Linked DNA regions of Gemmatimonas sp.. The protein of the gene in region 2 interacts with the protein of the main gene of each other region in a pairwise test. Links are inferred from orthologs where the notes say so. Each region holds a gene or a part of one and is shown on either strand. Other genes may lie near its edges. The genes, in order: dnaE, rplL and obgE.

Evidence for each region.
Region 1: the proteins of rplL (region 2) and dnaE interact in binary tests that used the Escherichia coli proteins (3 or more experiments, as listed by UniProt). The link is inferred for Gemmatimonas sp. from one-to-one orthologs.
Region 3: the proteins of rplL (region 2) and obgE interact in binary tests that used the Escherichia coli proteins (3 or more experiments, as listed by UniProt). The link is inferred for Gemmatimonas sp. from one-to-one orthologs.

Annotation. Positions count from the first base shown.
Region 1 is NZ_JANPLK010000027.1:111,358-120,029, reverse strand. The notes cover bases 1,373-6,778. They hold dnaE (DNA polymerase III subunit alpha), read right to left. Parts: upstream 6,439-6,778; coding sequence 1,573-6,438; downstream 1,373-1,572. Other genes in these bases: RMP10_RS07975 (aminopeptidase), read left to right, coding at 6,460-6,778; RMP10_RS07985 (acetyl-CoA carboxylase carboxyltransferase subunit alpha), read right to left, coding at 1,373-1,542. In the rest of the region: regulatory iron-sulfur-containing complex subunit RicT, read right to left, coding at 1-563; more of RMP10_RS07985, read right to left, coding at 574-1,372; more of RMP10_RS07975, read left to right, coding at 6,779-7,491; RMP10_RS07970 (insulinase family protein), read right to left, coding at 7,504-8,672. UniProt on the Escherichia coli protein: DNA polymerase III is a complex, multichain enzyme responsible for most of the replicative synthesis in bacteria. This DNA polymerase also exhibits 3' to 5' exonuclease activity. The alpha chain is the DNA polymerase catalytic subunit.
Region 2 is NZ_JANPLK010000072.1:55,177-57,938, forward strand. It holds rplL (50S ribosomal protein L7/L12), read left to right. Parts: upstream 1-1,070; coding sequence 1,071-1,454; downstream 1,455-2,762. Other genes in the region: rplA (50S ribosomal protein L1), read left to right, coding at 1-485; rplJ (50S ribosomal protein L10), read left to right, coding at 501-1,004; rpoB (DNA-directed RNA polymerase subunit beta), read left to right, coding at 1,623-2,762. UniProt on the Escherichia coli protein: The binding site for several of the GTPase factors involved in protein synthesis (IF-2, EF-Tu, EF-G and RF3). Is thus essential for accurate translation.
Region 3 is NZ_JANPLK010000043.1:70,008-76,100, forward strand. The notes cover bases 1,628-4,454. They hold obgE (GTPase ObgE), read right to left. Parts: upstream 3,639-4,454; coding sequence 2,616-3,638; downstream 1,628-2,615. Other genes in these bases: dprA (DNA-processing protein DprA), read right to left, coding at 1,628-2,638; RMP10_RS11520 (carboxymuconolactone decarboxylase family protein), read right to left, coding at 3,744-4,454; RMP10_RS11525 (asparaginase), read right to left, coding at 4,447-4,454. Outside these bases: heat-inducible transcriptional repressor HrcA, read right to left, coding at 1-415; radical SAM family heme chaperone HemW, read right to left, coding at 426-1,580; more of dprA, read right to left, coding at 1,577-1,627; more of RMP10_RS11520, read right to left, coding at 4,455-4,460; more of RMP10_RS11525, read right to left, coding at 4,455-5,586; RMP10_RS11530 (DMT family transporter), read right to left, coding at 5,646-6,093. UniProt on the Escherichia coli protein: An essential GTPase which binds GTP, GDP and possibly (p)ppGpp with moderate affinity, with high nucleotide exchange rates and a fairly low GTP hydrolysis rate.

The DNA.
Region 1 (8,672 bases), on a different replicon or contig from region 2:
CCGAGATTGACGGGACGGAGATCGGGAAGCCACGACGCCGAGCAGTACTCGCGCCCGCAGCGGCCCACTCCCGACAGTCGCTTGGCTTCATCGCGCACGCCGATCTGCTTCAGCTCGATGCGCGTGCGAAACAGCGCGGCGAGATCGCGCACGAGGCCGCGAAAGTCGACGCGACGCTCGGCCGTGAAGAAGATGGTGAGCTTGCGCCGGTCCCACTGCCATTCGGCGTCGGTCAGCTTCATCACGAGATGGTTCGCCTTCACGCGCTCCATCGACTTGCGACGCGCGTCTTCATTCTCCGCGGTCAACTCGCGGTCGAGCTGTTCATCAGCTTTCGTGGCGAGCCGAAGCGCCGCCCGCGGCGGCGGATTGGTGCCGCAACCGTGTGCGCAGCCGTTGCAACGGACCTCGGCCAGCTCACCGGTGGAGTGCACACGACCAAAATCCTCACCACGGTCAGCCTCGACGATCACCCCCGCCTTGAGTGGGGGTGCCGTCTCGCCTGTCCAGCTGAAGAATTCCTTCCGGTTGCCGCGGAACGCGACTTCGATCAGATGCGCCACGGCGTGAAAGCTACTCGGTGAACTGTCCCATGCGCAGGAACTTCTCACGTCGGCGACGCACGAGCTTGTCCGGCTTCAGGCGGCGCAGCTCTTCGAGGTTCCGCACCAGGCTGTCTCGAAGGTTGTTGGCGGTCGTGGCGTGGTCCGAGTGAGCGCCGCCGACCGGCTCGGGTACGATCTCGTCGATCACCCGTAGCTCGATCAGATCGGGGGCCGTCACGCGAAGGGCGGTAGCCGCCTTCTCGCGCATCTCCGGGCTTTTGCCGTCTTTCCAGAGAATGGCCGCGCAACCTTCCACGGAGATCGTGGAGTACACGGAATTCTCGAGCATCAGCACACGATCGGCGACGCCGAGCGCCAGCGCACCGCCGGAGCCGCCTTCGCCGATCACGGTGGCGATGATCGGCACCTGCAGATTGCTCATCTCGAGCAGGTTGCGGGCGATCGCTTCGCTCTGTCCGCGCTCCTCGGCACCCAACCCCGGCCACGCCCCCGGCGTGTCGATGAAGGTGAGCACCGGCACCTGGAACTTCTCGGCCAGCTTCATGAGCCGCAGCGCCTTCCGGTACCCCTCGGGATGGGGCATGCCGAAGTTGCGGCGCAGATTCTCCTTGGTATCGCGGCCGCGCTCGTGTCCGATCAGCATCACGGTCTCACCCTCGAGACGGGCCCAGCCCGCGAGGATCGCCGCGTCTTCGCGGAACAGCCGATCGCCGTGCAACTCGAGGAAATCGGTGAAGGCGAGCCGGATGTAGTCCGACGTGAAGGGACGGCGCGAAATGCGAGCCACCTGCACGCGCTGCAACGGCGTCAGCTTCTGATAAATCTCGACACGCAGCTCGCTGAGCTTCTTCTGCAGCGGCTCCAACTCTTGCGTGACGTTGAGCGAACTCTCGGACGCGAGTCGCTTCAGCTCCTCGATCTGCTTTTCGAGCTCCGCCAGAGGACGCTCGAACTCGAGAACCGGGGCAGCAGCCATGACAATCCTGGAAAAGGGACGCCGCGCTCGTTAGCTGCCGGCGCGCACGAGGCGCACACGATCAGCGCCGAGCAGCGCGCGAAGATCGGATAAGATGGCGGGCGACGCGGCCACGGTAAGGGATTTCGACCGAAAGCGAATGGTGCGCCCGGTTCCATCGTCCCACCGCAGTTCGAGCGGAGCCGAGCCTTCGTGTGCCTCGACACTCGCCCGCACGTCGTCCATCACGCCGGGAGCCAGATCCAGCTCCCGACTCAGGTCGATTGCAACCGCCAGCTCACCGTTGGCCCGCACTTCCGCGAAGCGTGTGACCGTGTCGACGATGAACGTGGCATTCTCGACGCCCTGATCCTTCCGCGAATAACCGCCCTTGAGCAGGAGCGGTACATCGGGCCGGACACGTTCGGCGATGACCGCCCACGCCTCCGGGAAGACCAGCACTTCGGAAGATCCGGAAAAATCCTCAACTGTCAACCGGGCGAACTCAGCGCCCGACCGTTTGGAAATCTGCTTCTTGATTGCCGTGATGACTACACCAATCGTGACCGCATCTCCCGTCCAGTTGCCGAGCTGTGCCACGGTGCTGCTGGCGAAGAGTTCGCACTCTGTTCGGTAGGGCTCCAGCGGATGGCCGGAAATGTAGAAGCCCAGCAGCTCCTTCTCTCGGGTGAGCCGCTCGCTTTCACTCCACACCGGGACTGATGGGAGCGGCGGAGGCGATCCCGCGCTATTCGAGCCCGGCGCGTCGTCCGCATCGCCGAGCAGGTCGCCGAACAGCGACACCTGACCTTTGGCCGCCTCTTCCTGACGAAGCGACGCCTCGTTGATGGCGTGATCGAGCGCCGCCAGCAGCTGCGCCCGGTGGCCGCCCAACCCGTCGCACGCGCCCGCCGCAATCAGCGCTTCGAACACCCGCTTGTTACACACGCGCAGATCGACCCGCGAGCAGAGATCGTATAGTGACGTGAACGGCCCTTCATTCCGTGCCGCGATCAGCGAGTCGATCGCCCCGCGGCCCACGTTCCGGATGGCGCCCAGCCCGAAACGCACCCGCTTGTCGCCCACGACCGTGAAGCGCCACCCCGACTCGTTGACGTCGGGCGCGAGCACTTCGATCTGCATTTCGCGCGCTTCGGCGATGTACTTGATGACTTCTTCGGTCTTCCCGATGTTCGACGACAACAACGCGGCCATGAACTCGGCCGGGTGATGCGCTTTCAGGAAGGCCGTGTGGTACGCGACGACGGAGTAGGCGACGCTGTGGCTATTGTGAACGATGACATCGTTCGCCACGAAATTGTGCGTCTCGGCAATTTCGAGGTCGTACGTGCGCTGCTCGCCCGCAGGTTCGATTGCTATCACCCGATCCCACAGCACGTCGTTCGACCCGAGTCGATCCAGCTCGGCGTCGCCGAAGTACGCCGCGAGGCGATTCACCACGCCGCGCGTGAAGCCGATATTGTTGGGGTTGGTCCCGGTCGGATACAGGTCGCGTGATGACACATCTGCACCACGCTCCACGTCGGACCACCGGTCGCCACGCCGATCCTTGGCGGCTCGCGCCAGAGCGCGTACGGCGCTAACGGGTACCAGATCCTTGGAGGAAGCGGGTACAGCCGTCAACGGCATGGCGGCTATCGCGGCACGCTTTGCTGGCGCAACGAGATGACAAGCCACGCGTTCGGCGAAGGGGCGCAGATTCTCAACGCCCGTCACGAACACCTGATAGCCGATGCGCTCACCGCCACGGTAGGGGAAGATGACGGAGCGAACGCGACCAAGGATCCCCAGGCGGAGGAGCAGATGCTGCACCTGCTGAGCCAGTCGCTTCGACGAGGTCGCGTAGTACGCCGTCGCGTCGCGTGGGTTGACGTGTCCGTCTCCATCCCACATGCGCCCCAGCAGCAGCCCTAGCTGTTCGTCGCACAGGGTGAAAGCGCTCGCCGGTACTTCCTTGTGCGTCGCCGTCTTACCCAGCAGCTCAAGGCCGCGGGCCCATTCGAAAATCCCGTTTGGTAACTTCCGGTCGATTCGACCGGTGTAGACGGATGCGGTTCCTTTATGCGTGGTGCGCGTGCAGCGGACATTGGAAAAGCCCTCTGCGGCCGAGATAAAATCCGTGACCGCTGCTTCGTCCTGATTGTAGTAGTACACGCCACTGGGATGCCCCAGATTCCCTTCAGCGAGGAGGTGACCCAGCGCAATCACCTCATGACGCTCCCACGATGTCCGTGGTCCCGAAGGCAATGCACGTGGCACGGCGATGTGCTCACCCACCACAATCGACTCGAGATTGCGCCACCCGTCGATCTGCAGCAGCGGATGATTGCCGGTGGCGACGATCTCACGGCCCGACTCCGTGCGCAGTCGGAACACCGCCTTAATGCCGTTGTCCATGACATCGATCACGCGTCCGTGATCGAGGCGAAGCGTGTTGACATCGCACGTCGCGACGCTTCCCAGCACGTCTCGTTTTTCGTAAAGATCAGCGATACGCACCACACGTCCGGTTGACGCGTCGTAGATTTCCGTGTCACCGACCAGACACTTGTTAAATCCATAACGCCCGAACGTCTCGATCTGGCCCGAGAGCTCATCGATGATCTTCGGATCGTAGCCCTTCGCGACGGCCTTGGTCACGAACTTCCCGAGCTCCTTCTTGATCAGCTCGGAATCTTTCTTGCCCACGGCCTTTCGCAGCACGTCCGCTTCGGCCAGCGAGATGCCCGCCAACACCTGCGCCAAGCGCATCACCTGTTCCTGATAGGTGATGACGCCGTACGTGTTCGAGAGAATCGGCTCCAGCTCGGGCAGCGCGTACACCGTGGGCTCTTCGCCACGCTTCCGCCGGATGTACACGTTGTGCATGCCGGCGTCGAGCGGACCCGGGCGCAGCAGCGCGTTCGACGCGACCAAGTCGTCGAATCGGTCGCAACGCATGCGCTTGAGCACGTCGGTGGCGAGCGGCGATTCGAACTGAAACACGCCGCCGGTGCGGCCGGCGCGCAGCAACTGATACGTTTTCTCGTCGGTGAAGCCGCGCTCTTCGAGCACCACCGACACGCCACTGCGCTGCTTGATGCTGGCCAGCGTGTCGCTGATCACCGTCAGCGTGGTGAGCCCCAAGAAGTCCATCTTGAGCATGCCCGCCTTTTCCAGCGCGTTCATGTCGTACTGCGTCACGATCACCCGCTCGTCGTCGCCGGCGCCGGAGCCTTTTGACGCCTGCGTGCAGACCGGGACGAACTCGTCCAGCGGGCCCGGCGCGATCACCACACCGGCCGCATGCACGCCGGTGTGACGCGAGAGGCCTTCCAGCGAAATCGCGAAATCCAGCAATTGCTTGTAGCGAGGCTCGTTCTGGTAGAACGCCTTCACCTCCGGCACTTGCTCGATCGCTTCCTTCACCGTCAGCGAAAAGTTCGGCGCGTTCGGAATCAGCTTCGCCAGCGCGTCGGTTTCGCCGGGGGTGAAGCCGAGCGTCCGCCCGACGTCCTTCACCGCCGCCCGCGACTTCATCGTTCCGAACGTGACGATCTGTCCGACCGAATCCTTACCGTACTTCTGCCGCACATACTCGATGACTTCGCCGCGTCGCTCGAAACAGAAGTCGACGTCGACGTCGGGCATCGAGACGCGTTCGGGATTCAGAAAGCGTTCGAAGAGCAGGTCGAACTCAAGCGGGCAGACGTCGGTGATGCGCGTCGCATACGCCACGAGCGAGCCGGCCGCCGAGCCACGACCGGGCCCCACCGGAATGCCGCGGTCGCGCGCCGCCTTGATGAAGTCGGCGGTGATCAGGAAGTAGCCGGCATAGCCGGTCTTGGTGATGACCCCGAGCTCGTAGTCCAGGCGCTCCTGCACGTGCACCGGCAGCGGATCGCCGTAGCGTTCCTTCGCGCCATCGGTGGAGAGTCGCACGAGGTACTCGTTCTCGGTCTCGACGCCGGGCGGCAGCGGGAACGACGGCACGTAGTACTGCTTCGCAAACTGCACGTCCACCGAATCGGCGATCGCCAGCGTGTTCGTGAGCACATCTTCGCGGCCCGGGAAGAACGGGCGGATCTCGTTGGGCGGTTTGAAGTACAACCCGTCGTCGTACTTCATGCGATCGCGGTCGTTGCGATCCTTGCCGAGGCCGATGCACAGCAGCACGTCGTGCGCGTCGTGATCTTCGTGCTTCAGGAAGTGCGCGTCGTTCGTGGCAATGACGGGCAGCCCCAGCTCGTCGCCCAGCGACAGGATCTTGGCGTTGAGCTTCGCCTGGCCCTCGCTGGTGTGCGCCTGGACTTCGAGGTAGTAGCGGTCCTTGAACAGCTCGGCATACCACGCGGCGGCTTCACGCGCCGCGTCCATGCGGTCTTCCATGAGGTGACCGGCCACTTCACCGGCCAGGCACGCCGACGAGACGATCAGTCCCTCGGAGTACTTGGCCAGCAATTCGCGGTCGATTCGCGGCTTCGTGTAGAAGCCTTCGGTGTACCCCAACGACGACAACTTGACCAGATTCTTGTAGCCCACGAGATCGCGGGCCAGCAGCACCAGGTGATAGTACGGCTTCTGACCCGGCCCGGGACGTCCGCGCGTGCGGCGGTCACCCGGCGCCACGTAGGCTTCCATCCCCATGATGGGCTTCACGCCCGCCTTGCGCGCTTTCTCCTGGAAATCCCAGGCAGCATGCATGTTACCGTGATCGGTGATCGCCAGCGCCGGCATTTCGTAATGCTGTGCGCGTTTGATCAGATCATCGATACGATTCGCGCCGTCGAGGAGCGAATACTCGGAGTGGCAGTGCAGATGAACGAACGACATGGACCGAGAATGATAGCCGGGCAGGGCGACCAGCAACACGGGATTGACAACCGCGGTCGGATGCCGCAGCGAAGGATGCCGCATGGGCGGATCTCGTGGCGATCGTTGCGCCGCATCTCCGGCGCGACCGCCGTGTTGCTGGCCGTCGTCCTCGGCATTACCCCGACCGGGTGCTACATCTCCCGCGCCGCCTACGAGGAGGCGCGGATCCTGTCGCGGCGTCAGCCCATCGCGCGCCTGGTGGCGGACTCCGCCACCGATCCCGTGTTGCGCGCGAAGCTCAGTCTCGTGCAGGAGGCGCGTCGCTTCGCGATCGACTCACTCGATCTCAAGGCCCGCAAGAGCTTCACCGCCTTCTCGCGGCTTGACCGCGATACGCTGGTGCTCGTCGTCAGCGCCGCCTATCGCGACCGGCTGGAGCGGAAAACCTGGTGGTTTCCCGTGGTGGGGCGCTTTCCGTACAAAGGCTTCTTCGATTTCCCGGGGGCGCTACGTACCGCGGAATCACTGCGAGATCAGGGCTTCGACGTGAGCGTCGGGCCCTCAGCGGCCTTCAGCACGCTTGGCTGGTTCAATGATCCACTCGTGAGCACCACCGTCAAAGCGGATTCGGTGACGCTCGTCAACACGATCATTCATGAGCTGCTGCACAACACTTTCTTCGCCAAGGGGCAGGTGTCCTTCAACGAGTCCTTCGCCACCTTCGTGGGTGGCCGCGGCGTCGAACACTTCTTCCGGGCGCGCGGCGATTCGGCGTCGCTGCGTCGCGCGGAAGACGAGTGGCACGACGATCTGTTGCTGGGCGCGTTCTGGGAACGCACGTCGAACGAGATCGAGCAGGTCTTCGCCGCGCTGCCCGACTCGGCGAGCACGGCGCGCATCACGGCGCGTGACCGCGTCTATGCGCGCGCGCGGATCCGACTCGTGGACAGCATCGGCCCACTGCTTCGCACCTATCCCGACGGATGGTCGCAGAAGGTGAAACTGAACAACGCGGTGCTGCTCTCGCGCCGCGTGTACGCCGAGCGCCTCGATCGCTTCGATTCGGTGTACGTGGCCGAGGGGCGTGACTTGAAACGGGCCATTCAGCGCATCATTGCGACCCACAAGGATTCTGTGAGTCGCAAGGATCGCTGAGCATTCGTGGCGCTACTTGCTCTCGGGTAGCAGCACGAACCGCGCACGGTTCGCTTCCGTGAGGTACTTCTTGGCCGCCGCGGCCAGCTTCTCAGCGGTGAGGCCGGCGATCATCGGATCTTCGTTGCCGATGGTGCCGAGATCATCCCCGTTCTCGAGTCGCGCGCGGATGGTGCTGAGCCAGTACCCGTTCTGTTTGCGCGCCACTTCGAGCTCACGGCGCTGCTGCTCGCGCACCCGTTCCACTTCCGCTGCACTCGGCGGCACGCGACGCAGGGAATCGAGCTCCTGCCTCACGGCGGCGAACATCGACTCCGCCTTGTCCGGCGCCGAGCCGTAGCCGATCACCAACTGCCACTCTTGTCGCGGATGGCGTGAGTACTGCGCGCTTACCGATACCGAGTACGTGCCGCCCAGTGATTCGCGCAAACGTTCCAGCAGGCGCATTTCGAGCACTTCACCAACCGACGACAGCAAGTACGAGTCCTCGCGGCTCCACGGGGCGGCGCCGGCCATCAAGATGGCCGTCTGGCTCTGCGGCGCGATGCCTTTGCGTACCGTCTTGTCGATCTGGCCGGTGAACAGCTTGGGGCCGACATCCTTGAACGTCTCCTTGCGACCGGCCGCCGGCAGCGGGGCGAGCCACTGTTCCACCAACGGCTTCAACACGGCCAGATCCACGTTGCCAACGAACAGGAACGTGAAATCCCCCAGATCAGCGAAGCGATCACGGTATATCGCCAGCATTTCGTCGAGCGTGAGCTCCTTGAGCATCTCGGCCGACAGCGGACGTACCCGCGGATGACCACCGGCCAGCGTCATCTGCACGGTGTCGCTGAATACGGCGGCCGGATTCGCATCCTTGTTCTTGAGCACCTGGTCGAACTGCTGCAGGAGCGCCTTGAAGGCCGACGTGTCCGCGCGCGGCGACGTGAGTCGCAGCCACGTGAGCTGCATCATCGTTTCCAAGTCCTTCGGCGACGCGCGGCCGCTGACCCCTTCGCTGAGGTCGGAGATCACGGCCGACGCCGACGCGACCTTGCCGGTCAGCTTCTTGTTCAGATCCACGAGCGAGTACTCACCAGCGCCACCACGCTCGATGACAGTCGTGGTCAGCGACGTCTTGAACACGTCCTTGTCGGACACCAGGCTGGCGCCACCCGGACTCCAACCGGTCATCA
Region 2 (2,762 bases):
CGGGTAAGACGATGCGTGTCCTCGTCATCGCGGCGGGTGCCAAGGTGCAGGAAGCGCAGGACGCGGGCGCCGATTACGTCGGCACCGAATACCTCGCCAAGATCAAGGAAGGCTGGTTGGACTTCGACGTGCTGATCGCCACGCCGGACCAGATGGGACAGCTCGGCCAGCTCGGCCGCGTCCTGGGTCCTCGCGGCCTGATGCCGAATCCGAAGGCGGGCACCGTCACGTTCGACGTGGCGAAGGCCGTCAAGGAATCGAAGGGCGGTAAGATCGAGTTCCGCGTCGACAAGGGGGGCAATGTGCACGCCCCGATCGGCAAGGTCTCGTTCGGACCGGAGCAGCTGGCGACCAACCTCGCCGCGCTGATGGATACCATCGTTCGCTCGAAGCCGTCCGCGGCGAAGGGCGTGTACATTCGGAACGTCGCGATCTCGAGCTCCATGGGACCTGGCGTCACCATCGACACCACGCCGTACCGGTAAGAGGGAGACGCAACCATGAAAGCCAAGGCCAAGGCCAAGAAGAGCGACAAGCAGCTCCTTGTTGACAGTCTGAGCGCGAAGCTCGGATCGGCGCAGGCGCTGTTTTACACCGACTTCACCGGTTTGAACGTGAAGCGCATGACGGATCTCCGTCGCCGCCTGAAGAAGGCGGGTGTCGAGTACGTCGTGATCAAGAACACGCTGGCGCTCCGGGCGGTCAACGAGAGCGGGCTGGTGTCCCAGCGTCTGAAGGGCCCGACGGGGGTGGTGGTGGCCAAGGATGGCATCACTGCGGCCAAGGTCCTCTCCGATTTTGCGAAGGAGAACGATCAGCGGCCGTCCGTGAAGGGCGGGATCTATGAGGGCAACGCCGTAGACGAAGCAATGGTCAAGAAGTTGGCCTCGCTCCCGACGCGCGACGAAGCTCTGTCGATCTTCGCTGGCTACCTCAACAGCATCCCGATGATGTTTGCCCTCGCCCTCGACGCCCGCAAGTCGCAGCTCGAAGGCTCCAACTAAGTCCCCAGGCGTTCGCCTGATCACACGCCCCAGGCTCCCTGGGGGGCATTTACGGAGAGTACGACCATGGCTAACACGACCCTGAGCAAGGACGAGATCCTCGACGCGATCGGCGCGATGAGCGTCATCGATCTGTCCGAGCTCATCGAAGCGTTCAAGACGAAGTTCAACGTCACGATCGCCGCAGTTGCGGCGGGCGGCGGCGGTGCGGCGGCCCCGGCGGCCGCAGTGGAAGAGCAGACGGAGTTCGCGGTCATCCTCAAGGAAGCCGGCGGCAAGAAGATCCAGGTCATCAAGGTCGTGCGCGAGCTGACCGGCCTGGGCCTGAAGGAAGCCAAGGACCTGGTGGACGGCGCGCCGAAGGCCGTGAAGGAGAACGTCACGAAGGATGAAGCCGCCGCGATCAAGGCCAAGCTCGAGGCCGAGGGCGCGACCGTCGAAGTCAAGTAAGGCTTCCGACCGTTCTTCGTTTTAACTGCAGTTCCGTCGTTGTAACGCTCCTCCCCGGGGGAGCTGGTCACCGAAAAGTGACCGGCTCCGTCGGGGACGGAGCGCTTTGCGCCCCCGGTATCGCCGGATTCGGTGCACCCCGCACGTGGGTGAGCCCCTAAGGATATGATGAACCAGATCTCGTTCGCGAAGCTCGAGACGGGCATGGATATGCCCCATCTGCTCGACATCCAGACGCGCGCCTTTGAGTCGCTGCTCCAACTGGATGCTGCCTCGCAAGAGCGCGAGGATGTTGGCCTCGAGCGTGTTTTCAAGGACCTGTTCCCGATCTCGGACGTCCACGAGAATTTCTCGTTGGAGTTCGTTCGGTACAGCCTTGGTGAGCCCAAGTACTCTGTCGCCGAGTGTATCGAGCGCGACATGACCTACTCGGCGCCCCTCAAGGCCACGTTGCAGCTGGTCATCTTCGAGGATACCGGGGACGGCAAACGCCCCCGCAATATCATCGAGAAGGAAGTCTATCTCGGCGAGCTTCCGCTCCTGACCGAGCTGGGCACCTTCGTGATCAATGGCGCCGAACGCGTCATTGTCTCACAGTTGCACCGCTCTCCCGGTGTCGTGTTCGAAGAGAGCACGCACCCCAACGGGCAGCGGCTGCTCTCGTCGCGCATTATCCCCTTCCGGGGATCGTGGGTCGAGTTCACCGTGGACATCCACGATGTGATCTACGTCCACATCGACAAGAAGAAGAAGTTCCCGGCCACGGCGCTCCTGCGCGCGTTCGGCTACGGCGAGAACCGGGACATCCTGCGCCTGTTCTTCGCCGAGCGCGAACTCGATCTCACGATGAAGCGTGAGACGCGTATCGAACTCCGTGAGCTGCTCGGTGCCATTATCGCCGAGGACATCACCCTCGAAGGTGAAGTCACGCCCGATGATGCGCCCAAGGCCAAGACCAAGAAGGCCAAGGCCGAGCGCGAGCGCGCTGAGGCGGAGCTGCTGGTGCGTGAGGGAGACGAACTGACCGAAGAAGTACTCAACCGCCTCGTGCGGCAGGGTCTCGACAAGGTCAAGGTCTTCGCGTCGTACACGCAGATCGACCTGCGCGACGAACAGGACGCGATCGACCGCGGCGAGCGCGAAGTGCGCCGCACGCTGGCGCGCGACGTCGTCGATGCCGACACCGGTGAGGTCGTGGCCGAAAAGGGCGCGGTTCTCGTCGATGCCGTCATCAAGCGTATTCGCAAGGCCGACCTTACCAAGGTGCAGGTCTTCGTTGCCTCCGGCCGTGCCGAGTCGACGTTGATC
Region 3 (6,093 bases), on a different replicon or contig from region 2:
ATGTGGCCCGTTCAAACCGAGGGCCGAGGGCGACGCCAAGTTCCTGCGTCAACACGCCGAGGGATTGGGCCGCTCGACGGAGAATCGCTTCGATCGCCGAACCGCCGGCGGAGATGTCGGCATGTAATCGTCGTTGCGCATCGCCAGTAATGGTCTCCACCCGCATCAGCGAGTCGACGTACACGCGGTACGCCTTGTCGGTGGGAACGCGTCCGGCTGACGTGTGCGGGTGAAAGAGAAAGCCTTTCTCTTCGAGATCGCTCATCGTGTTGCGGATGGTCGCCGGAGAGATGCCCAAGCCGAAGCGACGCGATAGCGTGCGCGAACCCGCGGGCTCGGCCGTTGCCACGTAGCTATGGATCACCGCTTCCAGTACCTGACGCTCCCGCTCGGAGAGCTCCCCGCTAATAGCCATAAGTGTAACGCTACGAACGACTTCGAAGTGCTGTCAAGTCGACGGCCAGGGCATCGAGCCGAAGCCATCCGGAGGCGGTGCACCGGATCCGAGATCCGGCAGTCCCATGAACAGACTCGATCCACCCCTGCCGACGCCACGTGGCGACGCGGGCTTCCTCACCTTCCCGAAGCTCCAGTCCGTCGATCGTGCGTAACCCAAGGTACACCATCTCGGCCTCACGGTTCTGTCTGGTGAGCGTTTCCGCTCCCTCCATCGGGTCGATTCCAGCGGACAACGCCGACTCCCATGCCGTCAATGCCGCGTGGTTCCAGCGACGCGCCGATCCGTCAAAGCCGTGCGCCGATGGCCCGATGCCCAGATACGGCACGTTCTGCCAATACGCACTGTTGTGTCGCGCGCGTCGGCCGGGCCGGGCGAAATTCGACACCTCGTAGTGCTCGAAGCCGGCGGACCGCAGTCGCTCGTGCGACTCGAGGAACTGCCGCTCGTAGAGATCTTCGGGCGCTTCCTCGACCTCACCACGGGCCTGCCATCGCCCGAGCGGCGTGTGCGGTTCGATGGTGAGACCGTACAGCGAAATGTGATCGGGAGCGAGTGCGAGAAGTCGCGTGACATCGCCGCTCCAGTCCCGCTCCAGCGTATCCGGCGCCGCGAAGATGAGGTCGAGCGACATCGCATCAATGCCGCCGGCGCGGAGGGTGTCAACCGCGCGCACGGCGGCATCCGCGTCATGCACGCGATGCATCCACGACAGCACCCGATCATCGAAGCTTTGGACACCTAAGCTCACCCGATTCACACCCGCCCGACACCACGCTGCCACGGCGTCGGCCGACACGTCTTCCGGGTTCGCTTCGAGCGTGACCTCGGCGTCCGCGTCCAGTCGAATGTGCTCGTGCAGTACATCGAACAAGCGCTCGATGCCCTCGCCGCCCAATCGCGACGGCGTGCCTCCACCGAGATACAGCGTGCTCAACACGTCACACGACTCTGCGGTACCGCGAAGGCGAAGCTCGGCGCCGACCGAATCGGCGAACGCACGCCACGGCACCCGCTTGCGCACGGCGATCGCGAAATCACAATAGCTGCAGCGCCGCGCACAGAACGGTACGTGCAAGTACAGATGCCGATAGCCCACGGGTGAAGCCGCCGAAGCGCTCACGATACGCCGATGGACGGATGCACCTGCCCCGATGGCCCGAAGTGCACGAGTCCATCGATTTCGAGCGCACTCAGCACAGCGGCCGCTTCACGAGGGCGCAACTGAGCGTGCGCCGCAACCTGCTCGATGTCGCGCGCGCCGCGTTGCACGGCGTCCCAGCACCGCGCTGCATCGCCATCGAGGGCCATGTGGGTGGAGATCGACCGATCGACGCGAAGCAAGGCCAACACGTCGTCCACGGCCAGAATCGGCTCGGCGTGCATCTTCAGCAGCGCATTGCTGCCGAGCGACGAGACCTGATCGATGGCGTTCGGTACGCAGGCGACCGTTCGATTCAATTCGAGCGCGTGATCGGCGGTGATCAGCGCGCCGCTCCCTGTACCAGCTTCGACAACGACGGTGAGGTCGGCCAGCGCCGCAATGATGCGATTCCGTCGGGGGAAGGTGCCACCGTGTCCAGTGTCACCCGGCCTCTGCTCGGTCAGCAACAGCCCATCACGCGCGATGCGTTCCTGCAGGGTGCGATGCGAACGCGGGTAATGCACGTCGAGACCCGTGCCGAGAACCGCCACGGTACGCCCGCCCGCTGCCAGCGCCGCCTCATGCGCCGCGCCGTCAATGCCGCGAGCCAATCCGCTCACGATCGTCACACCGGCGCGGGCGCAGGCGGTGGCGATGGCGCGCGCCACGCGCAGTCCGTATGCCGACGCCGCGCGGGTGCCCACGATCGCCACGGCCGGCGGATTCGCGCTAACCAGTGTGCCCTGCGCGTAGATCACCGGAGGCGAGTCGGCGAGTTCGAGGAGTCGCGACGGGTAGCGCTCGGTTCCGGCCACGAGCGCCTCCCCGCCGATGCGACGCAGGTCCGCCAGAATGCGGTCGGCCGTACCCAATGCGTCGTCGCGTCGCGCCGCAGCGACCGACGCCAGCGCGCGCGCCGCGTCGCCATGAAGCGACAGGAGTCGCGCTACGCCAACGTCGCCGAGTCCGGCGACCTGACGCAGCGCGATCACCTCGCGCGCGTCCACCACCTCTTCAGGGAAGAAACTGCGCGTCACGTGCCGGCTTCTCGGCTTCCACGCGCATGGCGAGCAGCTCACGCCACCACGCGTCGAGCACGACATCGAGCCCCATACGTCCGGCCGCGCTGATCGCGTACTTGCCGAACGCACCAGGCGCTTCGATGTCCGGCACGTAGTGTTCGCCCAGCAGATCGAGCTTCGTGAAGACGACGCAATACGGCTTCGCGGCGAGTTCGGTGGAGTACGAGGAGATCTCGTGACGCAGCTGATCGAGTTCCGCCTGCCAGTCTTCCGCGTCGATGGGGATCATGAACGCGAGCATGCGCGTACGCTCGATGTGTCGCAGGAACCGAAGGCCAAGTCCCTTGCCTTCGGACGCGCCTTCGATGATTCCCGGAATATCGGCCACCACGAACGAGCGGTGATCGCTGAGCGGGACGACGCCGAGGTTCGGCGACAACGTCGTGAACGGATAGTCAGCGATCTTCGGGCGCGCCGCCGAAATAACCGAGAGAAGCGTGCTCTTGCCCGCATTCGGCTGTCCGACGAGACCGATATCGGCGATCAGCTTGAGTTCGAGTTCGAGCGTGCGGGCTGTTCCTTCCTCACCCGGCTGCCACTCGCGCGGCGACTGGTGCGTGGGCGTCACGAAGAAGGAGTTGCCCTTGCCCCCCCGACCGCCCTTTGCCACGAGAATGGTGTGTCCATCCTCCATGACTTCACCGAGAAACTCCTGCGTCTCGGCGTCGCGCACGACCGTGCCGGGAGGCACCGGCAACACGATGTCCTCGCCCGAGCGGCCGGTCCGGTTCGACCCTTCGCCGTGCTGTCCGCGTTCGGCCTTCCAGGCATCGCGGTACGTGTAGTCGAGGAGCGTGGTCAGGTTCCGGTCGCCGCGTACGATCACGTCGCCGCCACGTCCGCCGTCGCCGCCATCAGGGCCACCCATCGGCGCGAATTTCTCGCGGCGAAACGACGTCTGTCCCGAACCACCGGTTCCTGCTTCGACCTTCACGAGTACGCGATCTACGAACATGAATCACTTCCGAAACGAGAGAGGCAGCCGGCCACGGGGGCGCCGCCAAAAAACCTTCGAGTACACTGCGTGCTGATGGTGCTGCCGTACTGCTGAAATGCCGAACTACTTCCCCTGCACTCGCGCCCACAGACCGAGATAGCGACGCATGTCGTCGTCGCTGATCAATGGCGAGACCACCCGCAACGCGGCCGTCACGACACCCGCCGACGCTCCCGCGTTCAGCGCACCGTGCAGATGCGAATGCAGCTGCCGGTCTTGTCGTGCAATCGCGCACGCGGCGACCACACACAATTCTCGTCGTGCCAGATCGAGCAACGGCCGGCCGAGCACTTTGCCGTATCCCTCCGTGATCATCCACCGATCCAACGCCGGATGGAGTCCACGAATGTTCACACGCAACCGATCGTAAAATTCGCCGTACACCGTGGCGCACGTCGCCTCGCCTCGCGCCACAAAGTCCAGCTCCTCAGCTTCTCGGTCGTCGGCCGGCGATGGTGCGAGGCGACCGGAGATCCGCCGCCAATCTCGCGCCGCGTTGAGCGCGCGCGGAAACCCGGCGAACAGGTACGTCTGAAGAATGACTTCCTCGACCCAGATCGGATTGACGACGTCATTCACCCCCGACAGTTCCGCACGAACCTCCGCCTCGCTGCCGCCGGCCAGCACCGCCGCAAGCCGAACGAGCGCCGCCGTCTCCGCATCGAGTGCATCGAGTGTAACGGACACGTGGCCGCGGGCTGTCATCGAACCAACGCCCACGGTGTCATGCGTACGCGCGCCTGCCTCGCCCATGCGCGGCTCGCCGTCATACGGCGTCATTGCGTACAGGCGCGCCGAGCGACGCCACACTCACGAACACTTCGCCGACCTGTTCGCCACGCGTGTTGCGCACGGCCCGAACGGCCGCGTCGCGCAAGCTCTCCGGCAACGGCGATGGCAATCCGCCGTACTCCGCCAGCATCGCCAGCACGGCGACGAACTGCGCCCGCTGCGAGCCGTCCTCGACCTTGAGTGCGAAACCGATACCGCGGTCGATGATCGCAAACGTGTGCACACCTTCCGCGCCGACTTTGCACAACACGTTTCCGCCGATCGCCTCCATGAGGCGTGTATCGAACCGATCGCTGCCGCCCACGAGGAACGGATGCGTCGTCATGGCATGCACTATACGCCGGCTCGTCTCGTCTCCGTGAGTCGACGCGTGGGCGAGTCGTGCGTACGAGAGCGCCATATTCGCCAGCGGGAGCGAGAAGACTGTCACGCCGCAACCGTCGACCGCAACACGGACCTGCTCCGGCGTCATGCCCGCCCACGTGGCAACGGTCTCGTGTGCCGCCCGCTGTACCGCATGCGACGCCTGCTCGTAGCCGGTGGTGGGCTCGCCGAGAAGCACTGCCCGCGCCAGCATGGCCGCGTGTTTTCCCGAGCAGTTGTTGTGGAGGCGCGTGACCCGATCGCCCGACTCGCGAAGCAGCCGTGCGCCGCGCGACGCCAGCGGCTCATGGGCCCCACAGGCGAGGTCGCCTTCCTCGAGACCGATTCCGGCGAGCATCGACTCGGCCAGTGCCACATGCTCCGGTTCGCCACCGTGGGATGCGCAGGCCAAGGCCAACTGGCTCGAGCCCCAGCCCAGACGTTCCAGGCCGCCCGCCCGCACCAGCGGCATCACCTGAAAGGGCTTGGCACACGAACGCCACCACGTCTCCGTGTGCGGATTGCGCACGCCCTCCAGCAGCGTCCCGTTGGCGTCCACGACGGCAGCATGGACACGGTGACGCGATTCGACCGTACCGCCGCGCGTCACCACCACATCGAAGCGGCGCTCCCGGAGCGCCGGGGCGAATACCATCGGCGTCGCCGATGCGAACGGCCCCTGTACGGACGCGCCATCCGGCTCGGCGTGCGGCGCACCAGCGCCTGAGAATATCGATCGAGTCTCGCTCACCCCTGAAAGATAACCGGGGCGAGGGAGGCGAGTCGGCTCAGACGACCATTCGACCTCGGTCAGCGCTCCGTGGAGGCCTGGGCGCGGGGTGACGCGAGCAGGACGCCGGCCAGAACGAGCGCCCCTCCCACGACCGTGCCGATGCCCGGAACCTCGGCGATGCCCGGGAGGAGGGCGGCCAGGATCGTGGCACCGATCGGCTCACCTAGCGTCGTGAGATTCACCACAAATGCCGGCAGGTGGCCGAGCGCCCAGTTCATACCGGTGTGTCCGAGTAGCATGGGGCCGATGGCAAGTCCCGCAAAGATCGACAGTTCGCGGCGCGGCTGCGGCAACAGGACCTCGCCACTGGCGAGCGCAATGAGCAGACATGTGACAAAGGCTGCCCCATAGGCGAGAGAAACGTAGGGCCACACCCCGACACGCTGCCGAAGCCGGCGCCCGATCAAGTAGTACAACGCGGCCGTAACCGCGCCCACGAGCGCCAAGAGGTCGCCGAACAGCGCA